DNA from 2 places in the Streptococcus equinus genome. Region 2 is predicted to be linked to the other one. Evidence: riboswitches for the same ligand, from Rfam matches in the RefSeq annotation. Region 2 holds a riboswitch; the other holds the start of a gene.

Region 1 (11,431 bases), 910 kb from region 2:
AAAAAGAGCTAAACGAGGCAAGACAAATGCTCATCTCAATTGGCGGTGAACATCTTCTTGGTCGTATTTATGCCAGTCTTTCACAAGGTGAAAAGCAACTACTTCTCATTGCTCGCAGCCTTATGGAAGAACCTGAGATTTTAATTCTCGATGAAGCAACCAGCGGTCTTGATTTATTTGCTCGTGAAAAATTACTCCGCCAAATCGAGCAAATCACAACTCTTCCAAAGGCACCAACCATCCTCTACGTCACTCACCACGCAGAAGAAATCACACGTTCTTTTACCCACGTTCTTCTCCTCAAAAAAGGGCAAATCATTGCCGAAGGTCCTAAAAATGAAGTTCTTACTGAAACTATTTTATCTGATTTTTATGACCAAAAAGTCTCAATCGTGCCGCTCGGTGATGACCGCATTTACATCAAACCTGAATTTTAATAACGAAAAACCTCTATGACCTTAATCATAGAGGTTTTATTATTAACGTAATTTTTCAATCATAACCAAGAAAGGTGGTTGGTGAATTTGGTTAAGAGGTTTGTAAAGCATGGTTGCAAACTCTTTTTGGTCAAGAGCTGATACGTAATCAAGCACAGCATCTTTTTCCATGTCTCCACCTTCGTGACCATAATAAATCATGATAGCTAGACGACCACCGATTTCAAGACGTTCTAAGATTTTTTCAATAGCCACTAAAGTGGTATCAGGTTTTGTAATGACTGTCTTATCAGCACTTGGCAAATAGCCAAGGTTGAAAATAGCTGCGCGAATTGGCTCACTGACGTATTTATCAAGATTTTGATGCCCATCTAAAATCAACTGCGCATTTGAAATTGCCTGTTTTTCTAAGCGTTCTTGTGTGCTTTTTAGTGCTTGTTCTTGCACATCAAAAGCGTAAACTTTTTTAGCATGCTGAGCGAGAAAAGCTGTGTCATTGCCATTTCCCATGGTTGCATCAACAGCTACTGCACCATCATCTAGTACCTCAGCCAAAAAATCATGTGATAAGTGTAAGGGACGTTTTATCACGATTCAACCTCCTCTAATTTACATCCTTGATAAGAACCACGACATTCCATTTCTTTGTCAATGGCGTTTAAAACTTCCCATTTCTTGAGGCTCCACATTGGTCCAATCAACATGTCACGTGGAGCATCTCCAGTAATACGGTGAATAACAATATTTTTAGGAATAATTTCCAATTGGTCGCAGATAATATTGACATATTCATCCATACTGAGCAATTTTAAACGGCCTTCATGGTAGTCGCGTTGCATTTTGGTACTTGTCATCAAATGCAACAAATGAAGTTTAATACCGTCAATCTCATTATCCGTTACACAACGTCTAACATTTTCAACCATCATTTCATGAGTTTCACCAGGAAGACCGTTAATCAAGTGAGAAACGATTTCTACTTTTGGGGCTAGCTCGCGAAGACGTTTAACAGTTTTAACGTACAAATCATAGTTATGACCACGGTTGATGATTTCAGAAGTTTCATCATAAGTTGTCTGCAAACCAAGCTCAACCGTCACGTGCATGCGCTCAGACAATTCAGCGATATAAGCAATGGTCTCATCAGGCAAACAGTCTGGTCGTGTCCCAATGTTAATGCCGACTACACCAGGTTCATTAATGGCTTGCTCATAACGTTCACGAATGACATCTACTGTATCATGTGTGTTGGTAAAATTTTGGAAATACACCAAATATTTTTTGACCTCTGGCCATTTACGGTGCATGAAATCTATTTCTTTATAAAATTGATCACGAATTGGCGCATCTGGAGCTACGATAGCATCACCAGAGCCTGATACCGTACAGAAAGTGCAGCCGCCATGTGCTACCGTTCCATCACGGTTTGGACAATCAAAGCCAGCATCAATAGGAACTTTGAAAATCTTTTCTCCAAAAAGCTCGCGATAATAATCATTTAGAGTATTGTAACGTTTTTTCATAGATTATATTATAACACTTTCTACTTCTCAGACAAAATCTAGTCACCTTAAAAAAGACGACCTCTTGGTCGCCTTTTGATGATTAATCTTGTTTTCCTTGGAAACGCCATTCAAAACGTTTTTGGTCATAAATAGGGTAAACTGCAGCAACGATAGCAACTGCTAACAACCAACCGCCCAAAATATCTGTTGGGTAGTGCACACCAAGATAAATACGTGAAATAGCTGTTGTAATGGCAATAACTAAAAGAAGAACTTGTAAACAACGTTTCACAAAAGTTTTGCTAAGATGTTGCTCAATAATAATAATCAAGCTAAGCGCTACAAGCATGCTTGACGCTGAGTGCCAACTTGGAAAAGATGGACCCATTGGCTTCTTAACCAAATACTCTAAAAGTGGTCTTGGGCGAGCATAAAGGTACTTGAAGATAGTTGAGAAAACACCCATCAAAAGCAAATTTCCTGATAAGAAAATAGCTTCCGTTTTCCAGTTTTTCCAGAAATAAAACACCGCAGCAATCACAAATGTATAAACAAAAACTAAAAATTCATGGCCAAAATTCGTTATCAGCTTAAAGAAAGTTGTCAAGTGTTTAGGTAGTTCACCACGCACACTTGTCTGAATCGCTGAATCAATACCTGAAACAGCATCAGGGTAAAATTTTACAACGTAGCCCAACATCATAAAAATCACAAGAATAGTTGAGGCAATTGTAAAATAAGTTTGTTTATGTTTCATGTTAATCCCTTTCAAAAAATTATCCACACCTTATTATACCTTAGTTAAATTTTTTATCCCAGCCATATCCTTCAAAATCTGTGGCAATTCTGTGGCAGCAAAAAAAGCTAGGAAAATTCCTAACTTTTCTATCTATTTTTTAAAATTGGTTTTAAGCAGCTCCACAAAATGAAGAAAGCAACTGAAAAAATAATGCCTTCAATCAAGTTAAATGGGACAACCATTGCAAATAAATAATTTCCCAAACCTAAAATGGTTGAAATGTCAAAATTAGCAAATTTTGCATAAAGCGGCACAGCGTAAACATAGTTCAAAACTAACATTGCAAGCGTCAATCCGACTGTCCCGACAACCGAAGCCAAAACGTAATTTTTTAAACTTGGTTTACGTTTCCAGATAAAAGCAATCGCTAGTAGGAAAACACCTAAGGCTACCACATTCATCGGCATGCCAATTAAAGTCGTTACGCCACCGTTATTTAACATAAGTTTTAATAATGTACGCAAAATCAAAATACCAAGTGCGCTCTGCAAATCAATCATGACAAGCCCAATCAGAACTGGCAAGATTGAAAAATCAAATTGCAAGAAGCTAGCTGATGGAATCAATGGAAATTGCAAATACATCAGCAAAAACGAAAGCGTCGACAAGATAGCAATGTGAGCTATTTTGCGCGTATTAGTCATAGTTTCAGGCATAAAAAAGTTCCTCCAATTTTCTCAAATTGAAAGAAGGCGTTCGAGTATATGAGTTCACTAAAAGTAATCACAACTCTTGGTCTTCTCCCATCCAGACTATACTGTCGGTTCTGGAATCTCACCAGATCAACTGCAAAGCAGCTCGCGGACTTTTAAATTGCTCTCGTTCTCTTACCAAACTAAGCTTTTTTGTAAGAGGACGAGAGGCAACACCGCCGGTCGGGAATCTCACCCTGCCCTGAAGACATTCTTAGAATATCAAAAAAAGTTTAGCACTGCAACGATTTCATCTCAAAAAGCTTGATTTTATGCCAATTCTCCCCTCATTTTGGGCTTTTATACGCCAAAAGCAGTCCCTTGGACTGCTTTATTTTAGTTTATCGTGTTCGTAAGTATGGCTTAGTTCCAAATTTGGGAATGCTTGCTGACGAAGCGCTTCGTAAACAATCATACAAACGGTATTTGATAAGTTTAAACTACGAACGTGTTCATCATTCATCGGAATGCGAAGGGCTTTTTCTGGATTTTCACGCATGAATGCTTCAGGTAGTCCTTTATCCTCACGTCCAAAAAGGAAATAATGGTGTTTACCATCGTTGTAATTTTCATCTGAGTAAACTTTTTCTGCAAACTTACTAATCAAGTGAACTTGACCGTCACATTTTTCCATAAACTCTTCAATGCTATCATAAAACGTCACGTCAAGTTTATCCCAATAATCTAGACCTGCACGCTTCATTTTGCGGTCATCGATTGGAAATCCCATCGGACGAATAATGTGTAACGGTGTATTTGTCGCTGCACAAGTTCTAGCAATATTTCCTGTATTTTGTGGAATTTGTGGTTGAAAAAGAACAACATGATTGACAGCTTTTGTAGCTTCTTCTTGGTAATCGAGTTCTTCGATATTCATAACTCTTCCCTTTCCATTTTTTGACATAAAAATAAACCACACTGCCCGGAGTCAAGCTCAGCAAACAGCGTGGTTGGCGGCGATTCATTAACTTAAATCATAACAGGCTTGATTTAAACTAACGAATTCTTATTGATTATTATAACACTTTAACATGCAAAGTCAACGTATTTGACGTGAATTTGTCAGGTTTTTTAAGGCTTTTTTCAAGTTTTTTTGAAACAATTTCTTTGTAAGCCTTTTCTTTTACAACATTCAAAAAAGCCCTGAAAATCAAGGCTTTAAAAATCTATTATTTTTTCAAATGGTAAGAGTAAGTTGCAATAATAATATCTTCGTTCCAACGTAGACGTGCGCGAAGGCGTAAGCTCATTTGATTGTGAAGAGCATTTTGCCAACTGTGTTTAGGAATGAATTTCGGAATAATAACCGTCATAGTGTGATTATTTTTCTTAGCTTCATGATTCATCTTTTGCACGAACATCATAGTTGGTTTGACGATGTCACGATAGTTTGACTCGACATTCACAAAAGTAACATCTGGGAAATAATGTTTGAACTCTCGCTCAACTTCCAAATCTTTCTCACGTGTTTCTAGTGTTGAAACGTGCATAGCAACAACTGTTTGACCAATGCTCTTAGCGTAATTGATAGCACGAATACTTGCTTGAGTCAAATTACCAACCAAAATCAAAACCGTATTACCATCGTAATGAATATTTTTAACATCATCTGTCAAACGAAGCTGCATGGCAACGTTGTTATAATGATTTTTGATTGAGTGGAAAAGAAACATTAAAACAAGGATAATTGGGAAGAATGGCCAAATTTCACCGATTCTAAAGACTAACAAAATCAAAATAATAAGATAACAAATAATAGCTCCTAAAATGTTAGCAATAGAATGTTTGAGGTAACCTTGTCCAAATTGACGTTTCCAGTGAATAACCATCCCTGTCTGTGATAGCGCAAATGGAATGAACACACCAATCGTATAAAGCGGGATAAGGCGTTCTGTTGACCCATTGAAAATGCAAAGCAAAGCAATGGCACCAACAGCTAATGTGATAATACCATTTGAATAACCTAGTCGTGCTCCTTTTTCCATGAAAAGGTGTGGCATGTATTTATTTTTAGCCATGTTAAAGGACAACATTGGAAAGGCTGAAAAACCTGTATTGGCAGCAACTGCCAAGATTAAAGCTGTTGATAGTTGGAAAATGTAGAAAAGTGTGTTTCCAATTGGTGAATTGCCAAAAATACGTTGTGCGATTTGAGCAAGAACTGTTACGTGTTCAGACGGCAAAATACCTAACCAGTAGTTCAAGAAAGTGATACCCGCAAACATTATTCCCAAAATAAGTGACATAATGGCAAGTGTACCAGCTGCATTCTTTTCTTTAGGTTTCTTGAAAAATGGCACCGCATTTGAAATAGCTTCAACCCCAGTCAATGACGCTGAACCACTTGTAAATGCTCGCAGCAAAAGAATCAATGAAACTCCTGGCACAACTTTACCAACATGTGCAGTCGCTGTGTAAGCTAGGTGCCCTGTCAAAATCTGAAAAGCACCATAAGCAATCAAGAACAGGATACTTACAATGAACAGATAAACTGGAATCATCAAGGACTTAGCTGATTCACGCAAACCACGCAAATTCATAAACATCAAAATCAAAACCAGCACAATTGAAATCTCTAAATTAAAGTGTTTAATTGCTGGAAAAGCTGATGTAATAGCATCCGCACCAGATGATACTGAAACTGCTACCGTCAACATGTAATCAACCAACAAGCTACCACCGGCAATTAATCCCATACTTGGCGATAAATTTTCAGTAGAAACCATGTAGGCACCGCCACCTTTAGGGTAAGCGTGAATAACTTGTTGATAAGAAATTGTCAAACTTGCTAACAGTACCAAAACTAAAAGTCCGATAGGAAGTGACCACCAAATCGCTGCTGCTGAAATAGTTGTCAAAACCAGAATAACTTGCTCTGGACCGTAAGCAATTGAGGAAAGGGCATCGCTGGATAGCATAGCAAGAGCCTGAGATTTAGATAACAAATGATCCTCATTTGCCTCGCCAGCTGATTCCAGGGGATTTCCAATAAAAACATTTCGTAACTTTTCAAGCATTGAAATTTCTCCCTAAAATTAGATAACGACTCATTATAGTTCTCTCATTTGCATTTCGCAAGCATTTTCCTAATTTGTAACCTAATTTTAACAATCAATGTCAGCTTTGATATAATAGGCAAAATCCTTTATTATCAGTTGATACGGCTAGTATTTTTAAGAAAAATAGAGTAATATATATACGTTACATTTTGGAGGTTAAAATGAAAATAATTGTTGTCGGCGGAGGTAAGGTTGGTACCGCACTTTGTCGCTCACTTGTTGAAGAAAAACATGACGTTATCTTAATCGAAGAAAAAGAAGCTGTTTTAAAAAATATTACTAAACGCCATGATATCATGGGGATTGTCGGTAATGGAGCTAATTTCAAAATTCTTGAGCAAGCAGATGTTGCTAATTGTGATATCTTTATTGCACTGACTGACAAAGACGAAGTCAATATGATTTCAGCCGTTCTAGCTAAACAAATGGGAGCTAAAGAAACGGTCGTTCGTGTTCGTAACCCAGAATACTCTAACTCTTATTTTAAGGACAAAAATTTCCTTGGATTTTCTTTGGTTGTCAACCCAGAGTTGCTTACAGCGCGTTATATCGCCAACTCAGTTGATTTTCCAAACGCTCTTTCTGTTGAACACTTTGTCAATGGTCGCGTGATGCTGATGGAATTTATGATTTCTGACGGCAGTAAGCTTTGCCACATGAGTCTTAGCCAATTCCGTAAAAAATTTGGAAATCTTGTTATCTGTGCGATTGAACGCCGTGGCAAACTAATCATTCCAGATGGCGATGCCACTTTGCAAACAGGCGATAAAATCTTTGTCACAGGAAATCGAATCGATATGATTCTCTTCCACAATTCTATGAAACCAAAATACATCAAAAATATGATGATTATTGGTGCTGGACGTATCGCTTACTATCTGCTCAATATTCTTAAAAATACCAAAATTAATCTTAAGATTATTGAAAATAATCCAGAACAAGCAGAAATGTTCAGTCAAGAATTTCCTAATGTCCACGTGGTACAAGGAGATGGTACAGCTAAGAGTGTACTTTTGGAAGAATGTGTTGAAAACTTTGATGCAGTAGCTACTTTGACTGGTGTGGATGAAGAAAACATCATCACATCAATGTTCCTTGAAACGCTTGGTGTTCCCAAAAATATCACTAAAGTTAACCGCACAAGTTTGCTTGAAATTATCGACCCAAGTCAATTCTCAAGTATCATCACACCAAAAAGTATTGCCGTTGATAGCATGATGCACTTCATTCGTGGTCGTGTAAATGCCCAAGACTCAAACCTTGATGCCATGCACCACGTCGCAAATGGTCGTATCGAAACGCTGCAATTTGAAATTCGTGAAAATAACAAAATGGCAGGTAAGAGCTTATCTTCTCTTAAATTTAAAGAAAATATTCTTATCGCTGCCATCATCCGTAACGGTAGAACCATTTATCCAACTGGTGAGGATGTCTTTGAAGTCGGTGATAAGATTGTCGTTGTGACTTTCTTAAAAAACATCACGCGCATCTACGATTTGTTAGCGAGGTAAGTTATGAATAAAAGTATGGTTCGTTACCTCCTTTCAAAACTACTCTTGATTGAAGCATCGTTGATGTTGGTTCCTGTGATTGTCGCTTTTATCTACAAAGAAGATTTTCACGTCATTATCAGTCTCGGAGCAACAATCGGTATTCTTGTTATTTTAGGACTTCTTGGCGCTGCCTTCAAACCTAAAAATTATCATGTCTACACAAAAGAAGGTCTCTTAATTGTTGCACTCTGTTGGATACTCTGGTCATTCTTTGGTGCTTTGCCATTTGTTTTATCTGGACAAATTCCAAGTATCATCGACGCTTTCTTTGAAATGGTATCTGGATTTACTACAACTGGGGCAACGATTCTGCCTGATGTTGCTGTGCTTTCACACTCACTTCTTTTCTGGCGAAGTTTTGCCCACCTTATCGGTGGTATGGGAGTATTGGTCTTTGCGCTAGCCATCATGGAAAACAGTAAAAACAGCCACTTAGAGGTTATGCGAGCTGAAGTTCCTGGACCAGTTTTTGGTAAGGTGGTTTCAAAATTAAAAGAAACTGCTCAGATTCTCTATATTATCTATCTAAGCATGTTTGCCATTCTTATGGTCATCTTGATGCTAGCTGGCATGCCTGCATTTGATAGTGTCATTACAGCAATGGGTTGTGCTGGTACAGGTGGTTTTGGTGTTTATAATGACTCAATTGCTCACTACAACAGCTCGCTCATTACAAACATCGTCTCAATTGCAGTTCTTCTGTTTGGGATTAACTTTAACTTGTACTACTTCTTGCTCCTTCGTAAATTTAAAGCATTCTTTAAAGATGAAGAATTAAGAACTTACATCGGAATTGTCATTGCGGCAACTGCTTTGATTTGGCTAAATGTCAGTGGACTTTATCCAAGTGCTGGAAAAGCATTTGAAAATACATTATTTGAAGTAGCAAACGTCATCACTACAACAGGATTTGGTGTGACAGACTTAACTGTCTGGCCACTATTTTCTCAAGTGATTCTGCTATTTCTCATGTTTATCGGGGGATCAGCAGGTTCAACCGCAGGTGGTATCAAGGTAATGCGTGCGCTTATCCTAGCAAAGATTTCAAAAAATCAAATTCTTTCAACGCTTTACCCAAATCGTATTATGACCATTCATATTAACGAACAACCACTTGATAAAGAAACTCAGCACGGGGTTCTTAAGTATCTAGCAATCTATGTTTTCTTACTTTTAGGATTGACTTTGTTGCTATCACTTGATAATAATAACTTCTTAGTTGCCATCAGTGCAGCTTCTTCTACCTTTAACAACATAGGACCAATGCTTGGAACTGGCGATACCTTTGCCATCTTCAGTCCATTTTCAAAAGTTCTCATGTCATTTGCCATGATTGCTGGACGCTTGGAAATTTATCCAATGTTATTGCTATTCATTCCAAAAACTTGGTCAAAATATTAACATACAAAAAGAGGAAAGCTTTAGCTCTCCTCTTTTTTCTTACGAAAATCTTTATTGCGTCGAAGTGTAAAATAATCAGGCACCGGATCATCACCACCTTCAACCAAAGGATGACAGCGTAAAATCCTTGCTATCCCCATAAGAACACCTTTTATACCGTGCTTTTCAATAGCCTCAATCATGTAATTTGAACACGTTGGATGATAACGACACGACGGTGGCGTCATTGGTGAAATACGTTTTTGATACCATCTTACAAGCGCAATAAGAATTTTCTTCATCATTTTTGTTTGTTCACAGCCAAGTTATGCAATTGGCTGATTTCTTTTTTACTCAGACGACGTGATTCACCTGGACGTAGTCCTGATAAGTCTAATGTTCCGAAGTTTGTACGAGACAATTTGTCAACCAAAAGTCCAACTGACTCAAACATTTTCTTAACTTGGTGATTGCGTCCTTCATGGATAGTTAACTCAACAACTGAACGATTCTTTTCAGGGTCAACTTTGATAATGTTGTAACGTGCAGGTTTTGTCTTCTTGCCGTCAATTACAACACCACGTGTTAATGGACGAAGATTTTCTTTTGTTGCAATTCCTTTAACACGAGCTAGATAGACTTTGTCGATTTCATTACGTGGGTGAATCATTTCATCTGTGAAATCACCGTCGTTTGTCAAAATCAAAAGTCCTGTTGTATCCCAGTCCAAACGTCCTACAGGATAAATACGTTCAGTAACATTTGGCAGTAAGTCAACAACTGTCTTACGTCCTTTATCATCTGACACACTTGAAATCACCCCACGAGGTTTATTAAGAAGGTAATAAACTTTTTCTTCGTTATAAATCGGTGTTCCCTCAACTTCAACAATATCACCAGATTTAACAGTTGTAGCAAGTTCTGTAACTACCTTACCGTTGATAGTGACTAAGCCTTTTTTAATCAACTCTTCTGCTTTTCGGCGACTGGCAATCCCTGCATGGGCAATGTATTTATTAATTCTCATTTTCTTTCCTTTAACTGCTTTTTAGCTATTTTACACCATTTCGTCATTTTTAGCGAGTTCTGTTGCTTCTTCAGAAAAATCAGCTTGATCAAAAAGTGTCATTTCTTCATCAACCAATTCAATATTTGAAACATCAATAAGCTCACTCAAATCATTAATTCCCATGAAATCAAGGAAATAATCTGTCGTAGCATAAAGATTTGGTCGACCAATAACCTCTTTTTTACCAGCTTCACGAATCAATCCCAAAGCCATCAACTTACTGATAGCGCTACTTGAATTAACCCCACGGATATCATCAACTTCAATACGCGTGATAGGTTGTTTGTAAGCAATGATTGATAACACTTCTAAACTCGCACGTGACAAGCTTTGATTGACAGGAGCCTTGGCAAAATCGCGCAACAAATCCGCAAAAATCTCTTTGGTCACAATTTTGTAGCAACCCGCTGTCTCAATCAGACAAAGACTTGATGTTTCATCTGATTCGTATTTTTTAGCTAGCTTTTCTAATTGTTGCTGGAGTGCTGTCGGCGTTAAATTAACCATACTAGCCAAATGTCTTAAGCTCAAGCCTTCCTCACCTGCAACAAAAAGAAGTGCTTCAATCTGAGCTAAATAGTTCATATAAGTTCCTTTCCTAAATGTCATTAGCTAAGCGCTGCAAGTGATTCTCTAGCTAACACTTCGCAAAACAATATCCCCAAAATTCTCTTCTTGTTCAACCTCAACTTCATGTACCTTAATCAATTCCAAAGTTGCTAAGAACATGGTAATCATCTCTGGAAGTGATTGACATTCTTTAAATACACGGTTCAAAACAAGCTTTTTAGACTGAGATAAACGCTCTGTAATGACCGTCATCATATCTTCAATGCGATAATCATCACGTTCAACAACCGTATGACTATTTTTTAGTTCTCTTTGTTTTTCAGCCATGACGTGTGAAAACGATAAGAACAAGTCCATGATTGTTTTA
Region 2 (11,431 bases):
CCACACTATCCACGTGCCCAGTCACAAGATGCCCTTCAAAGCGAGCATGGGCTAACATAGCTAACTCAAGATTCACCAAATCACCGACACGACTCTCTGAAAAAATCGTTCGCCTAAAGGTTTCTGGCATGACATCCACTGTAAATGCATCCCCTGCTTTAGCCACGCAAGTCAAGCAGATACCATTGATTGCCATACTATCGCCAATTTTATAATCAGCTAACAACTTTCGTGAAGCCTTGCAAGTTAATTTGATATTGTGCTGGTGTTTGACAATCCGGCTAATACGACCTTGTTCTTGAATTAATCCGGTAAACATCACACCCTCCTTCTAGCCGAAAGCCTAATATTATTTCCGATTTTCTGGCAAGCAAAATCGTCTAATTCTAAGGCTTGACTAACCAGACGAAAACTCGACATGGCTGCTTTGCTATTACCACCAATAAGCTTAGGAGTCACATAAGAAATGATTTCATCCCAAAGCCCACTCTCCAGAAAAGCATCATGAACACCAGCTCCGCCCTCAACATAAACAGACTGCAACTTCTTCTCATAAAGCACCTGCAAAATATTAGCAATCGAAAACTCTGGCAAATCAATTACTGTGACATGCTTTGGTAAATCCGAAACCTTCCGACCACTAAAAATATAAACTGGAGCCGAATTATCTTTAAAAATCTGTAAATCTAACTGGTCAAAAACACGCCCCTTTTCATCCAAAATCACACGCACTGGCGGACAAAAGCTTGTCCCACTACCCAGCAAACGTGGATTGTCAATCAAGACCGTATCAGCACCAACCAATATCGCATGAAAATCATCACGTTCATCGTGAACAAAACGATTTGTCTCGTCATCAGTCAAAGCCGTTCGTTTGCCAAGCACAGCAATCTTTCCATCCAGACTAACTGCTTGTTTCAAAACAACATAAGGACGCTTGCGCTCATAGTAAACATTGTAGTGCTTGTTGAGTGCGCGTGCCTCTTCTTCCAAAACATGAGTGACTACTTCTATTCCTTGCTCTTTTAAGAAAGCCACACCTTTTCCTGCTACTAAAGGATTGGGGTCAAGCTGGCCAACAACTACCTTTTTGATACCTGCCTCAACAATCGCTTGGGTACAGGGTGGCTGTTTTCCCCTATGATGACAAGGTTCCAAGGTCACATAAAGAGTTGAATTAAATAGTTCTTCCGGAGTTTGACAATGTAAAATCGCGTTCTTTTCAGCATGCTCATGACCATACTGCAGGTGTGCACCACGAGCAATTACATGATTACCTTTGACAATCACCGCACCAACTAAAGGATTGGTGTAAGTTTGCCTAAAGCCACGCTTAGCTTCTTCTATCGCTTGCAACATATAGTTTTTATCCATATCTTCCTCCTTTCAAATAAAAAAATCCCGACAAAAATTATCCGACTAGCTTGCACTAATCAGTCATTTTCATCGGGTACCACTGTAGTTATCTGAATTTTCTGACACATAAAATATACCAAAAACAAAAATCCCCGTAGCATTACACTACGAGGCGATTAAAGACAACTAAAAAAGTAATTCAAAAAGCAAGAGTATGCTTTTTGACACTCTATCAATTCTTCTCCCATCCAGACTCTACTGTCGGCTCTGGAATCACACCAGATCAGCTTACGCTCACGGACTTAGCTCTCTCATTTTTCAAATAAAGTTGATTAGTAATTGCTTCTCCTCACAGACATAGCGAAATATCAGCGAGAAATAAAAGCAAGTAACAATCAACGAGACAACAACACCGTCGGTCGGGAATTTCACCCTGCCCCGAAGAAAACTATTCAATTCTTCTTAAGATTATCACGAATTGAAAAAGCTGTCAATTTTTTTATTATTTTCTGAAATATTTATTCACAAAATGAATGTTAGCAAGGTTGATATAGATATGAAGTGCCACTACGACTATAATTCCTGACACAACATTCAATGATGTGAAGAAAGCTAATAAATACAAAATAACGTAAATAGCTGGAATGATGCGATAATTGAGATTGAAAACAATCAAGAAAGATTGTTCATAATTAGCTTGCAACTCACCTTCATCGTAAGAATATAAAAATTCTTTTACTTCAGCAATGGTTGGGAATGTCGAAATCTTATAGCGACGAATTTTTTGATTCAGTTTAAAAATAATAATTTGAAGAACTACCATCAAAATAAATAAGGCAATATCAACAATTTGAATTTTCCAAAACATATGCCCTTCACTTACAATAGCATCGTGAAATTTAAGCAAACATCCAAGCAATAGAAAAAGAACCAAAGCAGAAGAAATATTATAAAAAATATTCGCAAATTCTAAGTTCTTAAACGTTTTACGATAAGTATCATAACTTACCTCTTCATCAAGATTATCATCCAACTGTTCCTTGCGATTATAATAATGATTTGCTTGGTATATGAACCACAAGTTAAGCAGAACAGAAATTATTGCAAGTCCACGAACTAAAAAGACTAGACTATCAAAATTAAATTTTAAAATCTTGCCATCAAATCCTAAACCTAAGACACCAGTTACTCCTCCGACAAGAGCACTAACAATAACAATTCCTAGATAAAATAAAACACGTTGTTTTGTTGTTAATTGTTTTGTCTTATTCATTATTCTTCTCCCTCTTCATCAAGACTAAAAACATTTTCGACAGGTTCATTAAATATGTGTGCGATGCGCAGCGCAATAATCACCGATGGCGTATACTCATTACGTTCCAAAAGACTAATCGTTTGTCTAGAAACTTTCGCCAATTTGGCTAACTGTGTCTGATTCAAACCATCACGCGCACGTAATTCTTTCAGACGATTTTTTAATACCAAATTTTCCTCCATTCTAGTAATTGATAAAAGATGTTTCTTTTTCAAAAAACGTCTTCTTAATAATTCATCTCTCCTAGGATTGGGAGTTTCTGATGTAAGATAAGCACCAAAGATAGCAAGAAAAATAAAAATCCAATCATCTTTAGAAGACATCTAATCTCCTCCCTTCGATGAATTGATTATAGCACTACCTTCTAAAAATGACAATTATATTTGTCAAAAAGAACATAATTTTTGTCAAAAAAAGACCCGGTTAATAAAACCGAGTCTTTATTTCCTACAATCTTTCAATCATTTCAACCAATTTCTTGGCATGGGTTTGTGATTTTGCAATCATTTCTTGGGCTTTTTCAGCGTCGTTTCGAAGTGAATAAGAAACGCCGTGTGTCACAACATGGCCTGCAAAATTCAGCTGAGTCAATTTTGCTGTCAAACGAATCGGTGCCAAAAGCTCGTCAATCGTTGTGCCTGTTTCTGCGCTATAAGCTGCTTCTCCTGCGCCAGTCGTCAAAGAAGCAATCAAAACTTTATTTTTCAAGGCATTACCATTTGAACCGTGTGAAAAACCATGCACAAAAACTTTTTCAATCCATTTATTCATCAAAGATGGTGTCATGTACCAGTAAAGTGGATACTGAAAAACAATAACATCAGCTCGACGTAATTTTTCCTGCTCAGCTGCCACATTAATCTGATAATCAGGATATAAATTACTCAAAATATCCAATTCAACTTCTGGATAAAGCTTTTTAATTTCCTTTAAAATCGTTTTATTTGCAAGTGAATCATTTTTCAAATCAGGATGCCCTGAAACAACAAGAACTTTTTTAGCCAATTTTGTCACTCCTCCTATTTTTAGAAAATTCTATACAATTAAAGGCAATTTGTCAACTTGAAAAAGAACCTCTCGCTAGAGAAGTCCTTTTATCTTAGGCAAAAACGTCTTTCAAAATAGCAACGCCTTGATCGATTTGCTCTTTTGTCAAAGTCAATGGTGGCAAGAGACGAATAACATTTGTTCCTGCAGTTAAAACAACAAGACCTTTGGCACGCGCCTTCTCAACCAAGTCAACAAGATTTTCAGTTGTTTCAATACCAATCATGTAACCAAGCCCACGAACTTCAGTTACTTTTGGATTACCAGCTAAAGCTTTTTTCAACTCTGTTTGCAAATAATTACCATTGTCAAGAGCTTGGGGCAAGAAACCGTCAGTAAGCATAATATCTAGTACGCTTGAGGCTGCTGACATGACAAGTTTATTGCCACCAAAGGTTGACCCATGACTGCCGTAAGAAAAAGCTGAACCAAGTTTTTCTTTTGCAATCATTGCACCAACTGGTACGCCATTTCCAAGACCTTTTGCTAAAGTAAAAATGTCTGGCTCAATGCCATAATGTTCAAATGAAAAGAGTTTCCCAGTACGTCCCATACCTGTTTGGACTTCATCGACAATAAGCAAAATCCCTGTATTTTGACAAAATTCGCTCAAGGCTGTTACAAAAGTTTTATCTGCTGGGCGAACTCCTGACTCCCCTTGAACCAATTCTAACATGACCGCTGCAGTATCCGCAGTCACCAAGGCTTTAACACTATCCAAATCATTATATGTCGCATAGCTAAAATGTGGGACAACATCACCAAAACCAGCTTTAATTTTGTCCTGACCAGTCGCAGACATTGACCCAAAGGTACGACCGTGAAAAGAATTCACAAAAGTGATAATTTCTTGCTTGCCAGTCGCCTTACGAGCAATCTTAATCGCAGCTTCATTAGCTTCCGCACCGCTATTTGCAAAGAAAGCAAGATAATCTTTATCCCCGATTAATTTACCTGCTACTTCTTCTTGCAAGGAATTGTGGTACAAATTTGGCATGTGCCAAATCTCCTCAGCCTGCTTAAGCAAAGCTGCTTTGACTTGTGGGTGAAAACCAAGATTAGTTACACCAATACCAGATGAAAAATCAAGGTATTTTTTGCCGTCCTGGTCAAAAAGATAATTACCTTCCGCTTTAACAAATTCGATAGCTGCACGTTTATAATTTTGAAATAGTTTTGTCATTCGTCGCTCCTTTACGTTAGCAGATGATTGAAGTTCCTGTTACAAGATTGTCGCCAATCAATACTTCACCCACACCTGCTAAAACAGTGTTCACTGCTGATTCGATTTTTGGAATCATGCCGCCAGTGATAATTCCTTGATCAATTTTCTCTTGAAATTCTGTCGATGTTAAGCTATCAAGCACAGCTCCATTTTCCAAAACGCCTTTAACATCAGTCATTAGGACTAACTTTTCAGCCTCTAAAGCGACAGCGACCGCTGTTGCCAAATAATCTGCGTTGATGTTTAAAAGCTCACCATCTTTAGAATAGCCGAGCGATGCAAGAACTGGCAACATGTTATTATCAAGCATTTGCTCCAAAACTGGTGTTTGAATTTGCGCCACATCACCAACGTAACCGTAAGTTCCTTTATCAAGGAAATCTGCTTTGACCACCCTTTTTAAACCTGACAAAAGCTGGATACTATCGACTGACGACTGATTCAACTTTTTAGTCAGATTGTGACCGACCATGTTTAAAAGAGCGTAGCTGACTAATCGCATGTCAGATTTATTTGTCACACGAAGACCATTGATTTTTTTAACAGGAACATGATTGTCTTCCATTAGTTTATTAATAGCAAAGCCTCCGCCGTGCACAATCACAAGTTTTTTTCCAGATTCTTTCCAAATTTTGACTTGATTAATAAACTGTTGTGTGAGGTTTTGACTAGCAACGCCTCCGATTTTAATCACAATTGTATCTTTCATTATCTTATCCCTTTACGTACGATAAAGAGCATTGATTTTGACATAATCATATGACAAATCGCAGCCCCATGCTTTTCCTTGCGCTTCCCCCGCGTGCAAATCAACTGTAATGGTAATCTCATCTTCATGCATGACGTCTTGCATTTCTTCTGTTTCAAAATCAACTGGACTTGATTTCAACATCACTGGAACATCTCCAAGGAAAATATCAATATTATCAACTGGTACATCGACACCTGCATAGCCTACAGCTGCTAAAATGCGTCCCCAATTAGGGTCTTCACCAAAAATCGCTGTCTTAACAAGACTTGACCCGACAACACTTTTTGCCATCATACGCGCATCAAGTGCATTTGGAGCATTTTTGACATTGACTTCAATAAGTTTGCTTGCACCTTCACCGTCTTTTGCAATCATTTTAGCTAATTCTTGCATGACATAGTTAAGCATGCTTGAGAATTTATCAAATTCAGGTGTATTTGGCAAAATTTCTTCATTCAAAGTGCAACCATTTGACATGACAAGAACCATATCATTCGTTGAAGTATCACCATCAACCGTGATTTGATTGAAAGTCGTTTCAACGTTCTGACTTAACGCAAGTTGCAAGGTTTCACTTGAAATATTAGCATCACAAGTGATAAAAGCTAGCATTGTCGCCATATTTGGGTGAATCATGCCTGACCCCTTTGCAACACCCGCCATGGTTACCTCGTCACGACCAAATTTTTCTGTCACTGCAACAGTTTTAACCATGGTATCAGTTGTCAAAATTGCTTTTGAAAAATCATCTGAATTGCCATTAACCACAAGTTTAGAAAGACCTGTTTTTAAAGTATCCATTGGTAATAAATCACCAATGACACCAGTTGAGGCAACGCCGACCAAATCAGGTTCGACGCCAAGCTTTTCAGCTGTCCACTTTTGCATAGTGTAGGCATCTTCCATCCCTTGCACACCTGTACAAGAATTGGCAACACCAGAATTGACAACGATAGCTTTCATTTTTTGTGCTTTTTTGACTGACTGACGCGTCACAATCAATGGCGCTGCAATAACTTTATTTGTCGTATAAACTCCCGCTACGCTAGCTGGAACTTCTGAGACAATCCAACCAAAATCAAGTTTTCTTTTCTTAAATCCTGCATGCAAGCCATCAGCTGAAAAACCAAGCGGACTGGCAACATTTCCTTTAATTACTTTCATATCTCATACCTGAAACACTTAAATCTTTTAAGTGCTATTCCCTTTCTAAATTACAAATAATTTGGTGAAATCAATAATCCTTCTGTCTCATCCCAGCCGTTCATCAGATTGAGATTTTGGATGGCTTGACCAGCAGCACCTTTAATCAAATTATCAATAACCGAGACAATCGTTAAAACATTTGTCACCTTGTTGTATAGAAAACCGATATCTGTAAAATTTGACCCAATCACATTGTGCAACTCTGGCAAATCATCCTGCACACGAACAAACGGTGTGTCCTTGTAAGAATCTTCATAAATGGCAAAGAGATTTGCTGCTGTTAGGGGCTTTTTCAATTTCACATAAACCGTTGACATGATGCCACGATTAACTGGCAAAAGTGATGTTGAAAATTGAATATGATGAACCTGGTCATTGAAAAGTTTCAACTCTTGTACAATTTCTGGAATATGCTGGTGACGATTCAATTTGTAAGTCACGTAATTATCATGCACGTTAACGAAATGACTTGATTCAGAAAGAGCTTTACCAGCACCTGTCAAACCACTTTTAGCATCAACAATGATAGAATCTTCTTCAACAACATCAGCTTTTAGTAAAGGAATCAAAGCTAACTCTGTCGCTGTCGCATAGCAACCTGGGTTAGAAATGAATTTTTTGTCCTTAACATCCGTAAATTCAGCCAAAGAATATGTAAATTTATTCAAAATCTTATCACTAGCTGGTGTTTTTTTATACCATTTTTCATAAAGATAGGCTGGTAAGCGATGGTCACCTGATAAGTCAATCACAGGAAAATCAGCTTCAACAAATGGCTCTGCTAATTTGCTAGCTACACCACTTGGTGTCGCAAAGAAGACCAAGTCTGATTTTGCCATGATTTTCTCTGCGTCAAACTCTTCGATGACCAAGTCACACACACCAACTAAGTAAGGGTATAACTCTGACAATCGTCGACCGATTTCCTTAGTAGCGTGAATCGAAGCAATCGTAACTTTTTTATGATTATTCAATAATTTAACTAATTCTAGCCCGCTGTATCCAGTGATACCAACAATCGACACTCTCATAATATACACCTCTTGAATAAATATGTATTCAATTTTATAGTATATTTATTCATAAGTCAAGCATTTTTTGCATAAATTATTAAAAAAGTACGAATTTTCATTCGTACTTTCGGTATTTTTTAAAACACCCCTAATTTTCCTATTCTCTCGACCGCCTCAATCAAACGCTCTGGTTCGACCAAGAGTCCAATTCTGACGTAACTGCCACCTTGTTCCCCAAATCCTTTTCCCGGTGCGACTGCGACGTGAGCTTCATTTAAGAGTAAATCAGCGAAGCTTTCACTGTTATAACCTTCTGGCACCGGCATCCAAGCATAAAACGAACCTTTTGACTCAAAGGCGTGCCAACCGATTTTAGCAGCAGCTTTGACAAAAGCGTGGCGTCGCTCGTCATATTTGTGATTTAGCTCTGCGATTGCCGCTTTAGCGCGCTCATCTAAAAGAGCTACTGCGCCAGCGTCTTGGATAGCTGGGAAAATGCTGACAAAAAGGTGGTCTTGTAATAAGTTAAGCGCCTCAATCAACTCCGCATTTCCCGCCGCAAAAGCCAAACGCCAACCTGCCATGTTAAAAGTTTTAGAAAATGTATAGAGTTCAATGCCAACTTCTTTTGCACCTGGCGTTGATAGAAAACTTGGATTTTTAAAACCATCCGCTCCCAAGGCACCATAGGCAAAGTCACTGACCACACCAACGTCAAATTTTTTCGCCCAAGCAACTAATTCTTCATAAAATGCTGCCGTTGCCACTGCTCCGGTAGGATTGTTAGGGTAATTGATATAGATAAATTTTGCGCGCTTCGCCACATCTTCAGGAATCGCTGACAAATCAGGCAAAAAATCATTTTCTGCTTTTAAAGGAAAAGTTTCAAACTCAATTTTTCCAAGAGAAACGCTTGATAAATAATCTGGATAACCAGGGTCAGGCAGCAAAAGCAAATCACCAGGATTCATGGTGGCTACTGGAAATTCTACCAGACCAATCTTTGCACCACCAAGGACACAAATCTCTTTCTCGCTATCAAGGTCTACTTGATAATTGTCCTTATAAAATTGACTTGCTGCCTCTTTAAAATTAGCATTTCCACGAAATTGCGAGTATTTATGCGAAGCAGGATTTTTAGCAGATTCAATCAAGGCATCAACGATATAATCGTAGGTCGGCTGATCAGGATTTCCCTGCCCAAGATTTATCACATCATAACCTTGTGTCACTTTAGCATTGACCTTAGCAACAAGATTTGCAAAAAATTGTTTTGGTAATGTTTGTAAAATATCTGATTGTGAAAACATCCTAACTCCCCCTTAATGATACAACTCTGGCTTTCGGTCAGCAAAAACAGGAATATGCCCACGAACTTTTTCAACCTCTGATAAGTCAATATCTACCGAAAAAACACCTTCTTGATTATCTGGCGCTTGCAAAATAACATTTCCTAGCGGGTCAATAACCAATGAATGCCCAGAAAAATCGTCCAACACTCCTTGACCAACACGGTTGACAGCCACTACAAAAGCTTGATTTTCAACTGCACGCGCACGCAGCAAAATCTCCCACTGTGGCACACGTTTTTTTGGCCACTCAGCTACGACAAATAAAACCTTACCCCCAGTCGCCATCAAGGTTCTCACCCATTCTGGAAATCGAATATCATAGCAAATGGCACTAGCTGCCTTGACACCATCAAGCTCAAAAGTACTTTCACGATGCCCACCCTGCAAAAAACGATCTTCTCCCATCAAGCCAAAAAGATGAACTTTATCATAATCTGCAATCACCTGACCAGCTCGATTAAAAACATAAGTAGTATTAAAAAATTGATTTTTCTTTGCTGTCGCGACCGAACCAGCTACAATATTAACCTGATTTTCTTTGGCAAACTTTCCTAACAAATCTTTCGTTTGCTGACCATCCTTATCAGAAAGCTCAGCCATTTGCTCCAAAGCATAGCCAGTGTTCCACATCTCAGGCAATACAATTACATCAGGTTTATCAAGCATCGCTTTTTCTAACAAAGCAAGAACTTTCCTTGCATTTTTATCTGGCTCCGCTTCGCGAATTGACATCTGAATAAGTGAATTTTTCATCATTTTCTCCATTCTATCTCTAAACTGTGAAAATTTTCTGAAATCTTATTTTCTATTATAGCAGCCTGAACTTTCCCCGTAAAATAGTTATTTTAAATAAAGTCAATAGTTAAAAACTATAACAAAAAGCCCACCGTTTGGTGAGCTTTGCATGCTTTATACTAAAAATTGTTTTTCGGCTTGAACTAAAAGTGACGTTTTATCGCCATATGATGATAAAACATTTTGAAAAGCAGACCTACTTGCTACCACATGCTGTCCATTTTTCAAATAAAGGCAGGATAAATACTCTAAACGTTTTTGACTAATTTTATCCAATTTTTTCAAATTAACTTTAGCAAATAAGTCGCTAGACATCCTTTTATACAATACTACTTCTAAAGTAATCAATAGACTATAGTAGTAATTTTTATTAAAACTATCAATTGGTATCATCCTAGTTAATTTTTGATAACTATTTCTAACTTTTCGTATTTCTCCTTCAATAACACAGGCATAAATCAAATATAGCAAACAAGTATTTATCATATAGCTAGGAACTACTTGACATTCTATAGTATCACAAATTCGTGAAACATCCTCAAAAGTCATTTCATTATAATCTTGTAACAATTGATTGGACATCTTTTGCCATAAAAGAAATAATTCATCTTTCACTAACAATTTATATATTTTAAAACCATCACTGCATAAGCCAAAAAAATTCACTGGAATTACTGTTGCTACAAACAACAATAAACTAGAATAACCAAATATTGTGAAAAAATCAATTTTAAAAAGCAAGGCAAATGAACCAAATAAGCTGATTAAAGGACCTCCAACCAGCAAGCTTAGCACTGCCTTGCCTAGATAATTTGCTATCTTATAACGATAAATACCACCATAGTACATCCAATCATTATTAAACTGAATATGAAAACCATTTTCAAAATTAAACTTGATAAAACCAACAATAAGGTACAATGGCTTTATACCGTTAACATAACCAGCTAAAAAATGACCAAACTCGTGAGTGCCAACCGCCAGCATAATACCGAGATAACCTAGTACAAACGTCTCTCGTGCTGCTGGAAATATTATCATCACCAAAAATAAACCTAAAATTGTTCCACAAGCCGGTGAAAATAGTTTTTTCATTCCTAAATCTCCATTTCCCAAATTCCTGAAAATATACTAATATTCTACCACAAGATTATAAAACTATAACAAAAAGCCCACCGTTTGGTGAGCTTTCATTATTTTCTTTCTTGCAAGGTTTTAATCAGGCTACTGAGTAGGCTTGCTTCTGCAAAGAGAATGACAATAAGTACCCAATTTACTCTTCCTTGAATGCTATTTAAAATAAGTACGCAAGTTAGAATGACTATAGTTGCACTGATTAGGGCAATTGCAAGTTTTAGAAAGATATTTTTT

The links. Region 2 has a riboswitch for FMN ahead of ribD (bifunctional diaminohydroxyphosphoribosylaminopyrimidine deaminase/5-amino-6-(5-phosphoribosylamino)uracil reductase RibD). Riboswitches for the same ligand answer to the same signal wherever they lie in the genome.
Region 1: linked by a shared signal. The riboswitch ahead of ACN0NP_RS02675 (ECF transporter S component) and the one ahead of ribD (bifunctional diaminohydroxyphosphoribosylaminopyrimidine deaminase/5-amino-6-(5-phosphoribosylamino)uracil reductase RibD) in region 2 are both predicted to bind FMN.

What each region holds. Positions count from the first base shown of each region.
Region 1 covers NZ_CP185763.1:549,539-560,969, forward strand. Annotated here, with positions in the region: gene ACN0NP_RS02655 (ABC transporter ATP-binding protein) at 1-437, shown strand, start outside; gene ACN0NP_RS02660 (tRNA (mnm(5)s(2)U34)-methyltransferase) at 480-1,028, opposite strand; gene ACN0NP_RS02665 (TIGR01212 family radical SAM protein) at 1,025-1,960, opposite strand; gene ACN0NP_RS02670 (phosphatase PAP2 family protein) at 2,043-2,699, opposite strand; gene ACN0NP_RS02675 (ECF transporter S component) at 2,828-3,385, opposite strand; FMN riboswitch at 3,473-3,647, opposite strand; gene ACN0NP_RS02680 (tRNA (cytidine(34)-2'-O)-methyltransferase) at 3,765-4,310, opposite strand; gene ACN0NP_RS02685 (APC family permease) at 4,603-6,450, opposite strand; gene trkA (Trk system potassium transporter TrkA) at 6,654-8,003, shown strand; gene ACN0NP_RS02695 (TrkH family potassium uptake protein) at 8,007-9,446, shown strand; gene yidD (membrane protein insertion efficiency factor YidD) at 9,467-9,727, opposite strand; gene ACN0NP_RS02705 (pseudouridine synthase) at 9,727-10,452, opposite strand; gene scpB (SMC-Scp complex subunit ScpB) at 10,483-11,079, opposite strand; gene ACN0NP_RS02715 (segregation/condensation protein A) at 11,128-11,431, opposite strand, start outside.
Region 2 covers NZ_CP185763.1:1,572,289-1,583,719, reverse strand. Annotated here, with positions in the region: gene ACN0NP_RS07940 (riboflavin synthase) at 1-319, opposite strand, end outside; gene ribD (bifunctional diaminohydroxyphosphoribosylaminopyrimidine deaminase/5-amino-6-(5-phosphoribosylamino)uracil reductase RibD) at 319-1,374, opposite strand; FMN riboswitch at 1,589-1,806, opposite strand; gene ACN0NP_RS07930 (DUF3169 family protein) at 1,859-2,629, opposite strand; gene ACN0NP_RS07925 (helix-turn-helix transcriptional regulator) at 2,629-2,994, opposite strand; gene ACN0NP_RS07920 (NAD(P)H-dependent oxidoreductase) at 3,119-3,676, opposite strand; gene ACN0NP_RS07915 (acetylornithine transaminase) at 3,771-4,901, opposite strand; gene argB (acetylglutamate kinase) at 4,918-5,652, opposite strand; gene argJ (bifunctional ornithine acetyltransferase/N-acetylglutamate synthase) at 5,665-6,858, opposite strand; gene argC (N-acetyl-gamma-glutamyl-phosphate reductase) at 6,909-7,931, opposite strand; gene ACN0NP_RS07895 (pyridoxal phosphate-dependent aminotransferase) at 8,051-9,223, opposite strand; gene ACN0NP_RS07890 (carbon-nitrogen family hydrolase) at 9,236-10,018, opposite strand; gene ACN0NP_RS07885 (hypothetical protein) at 10,175-11,155, opposite strand.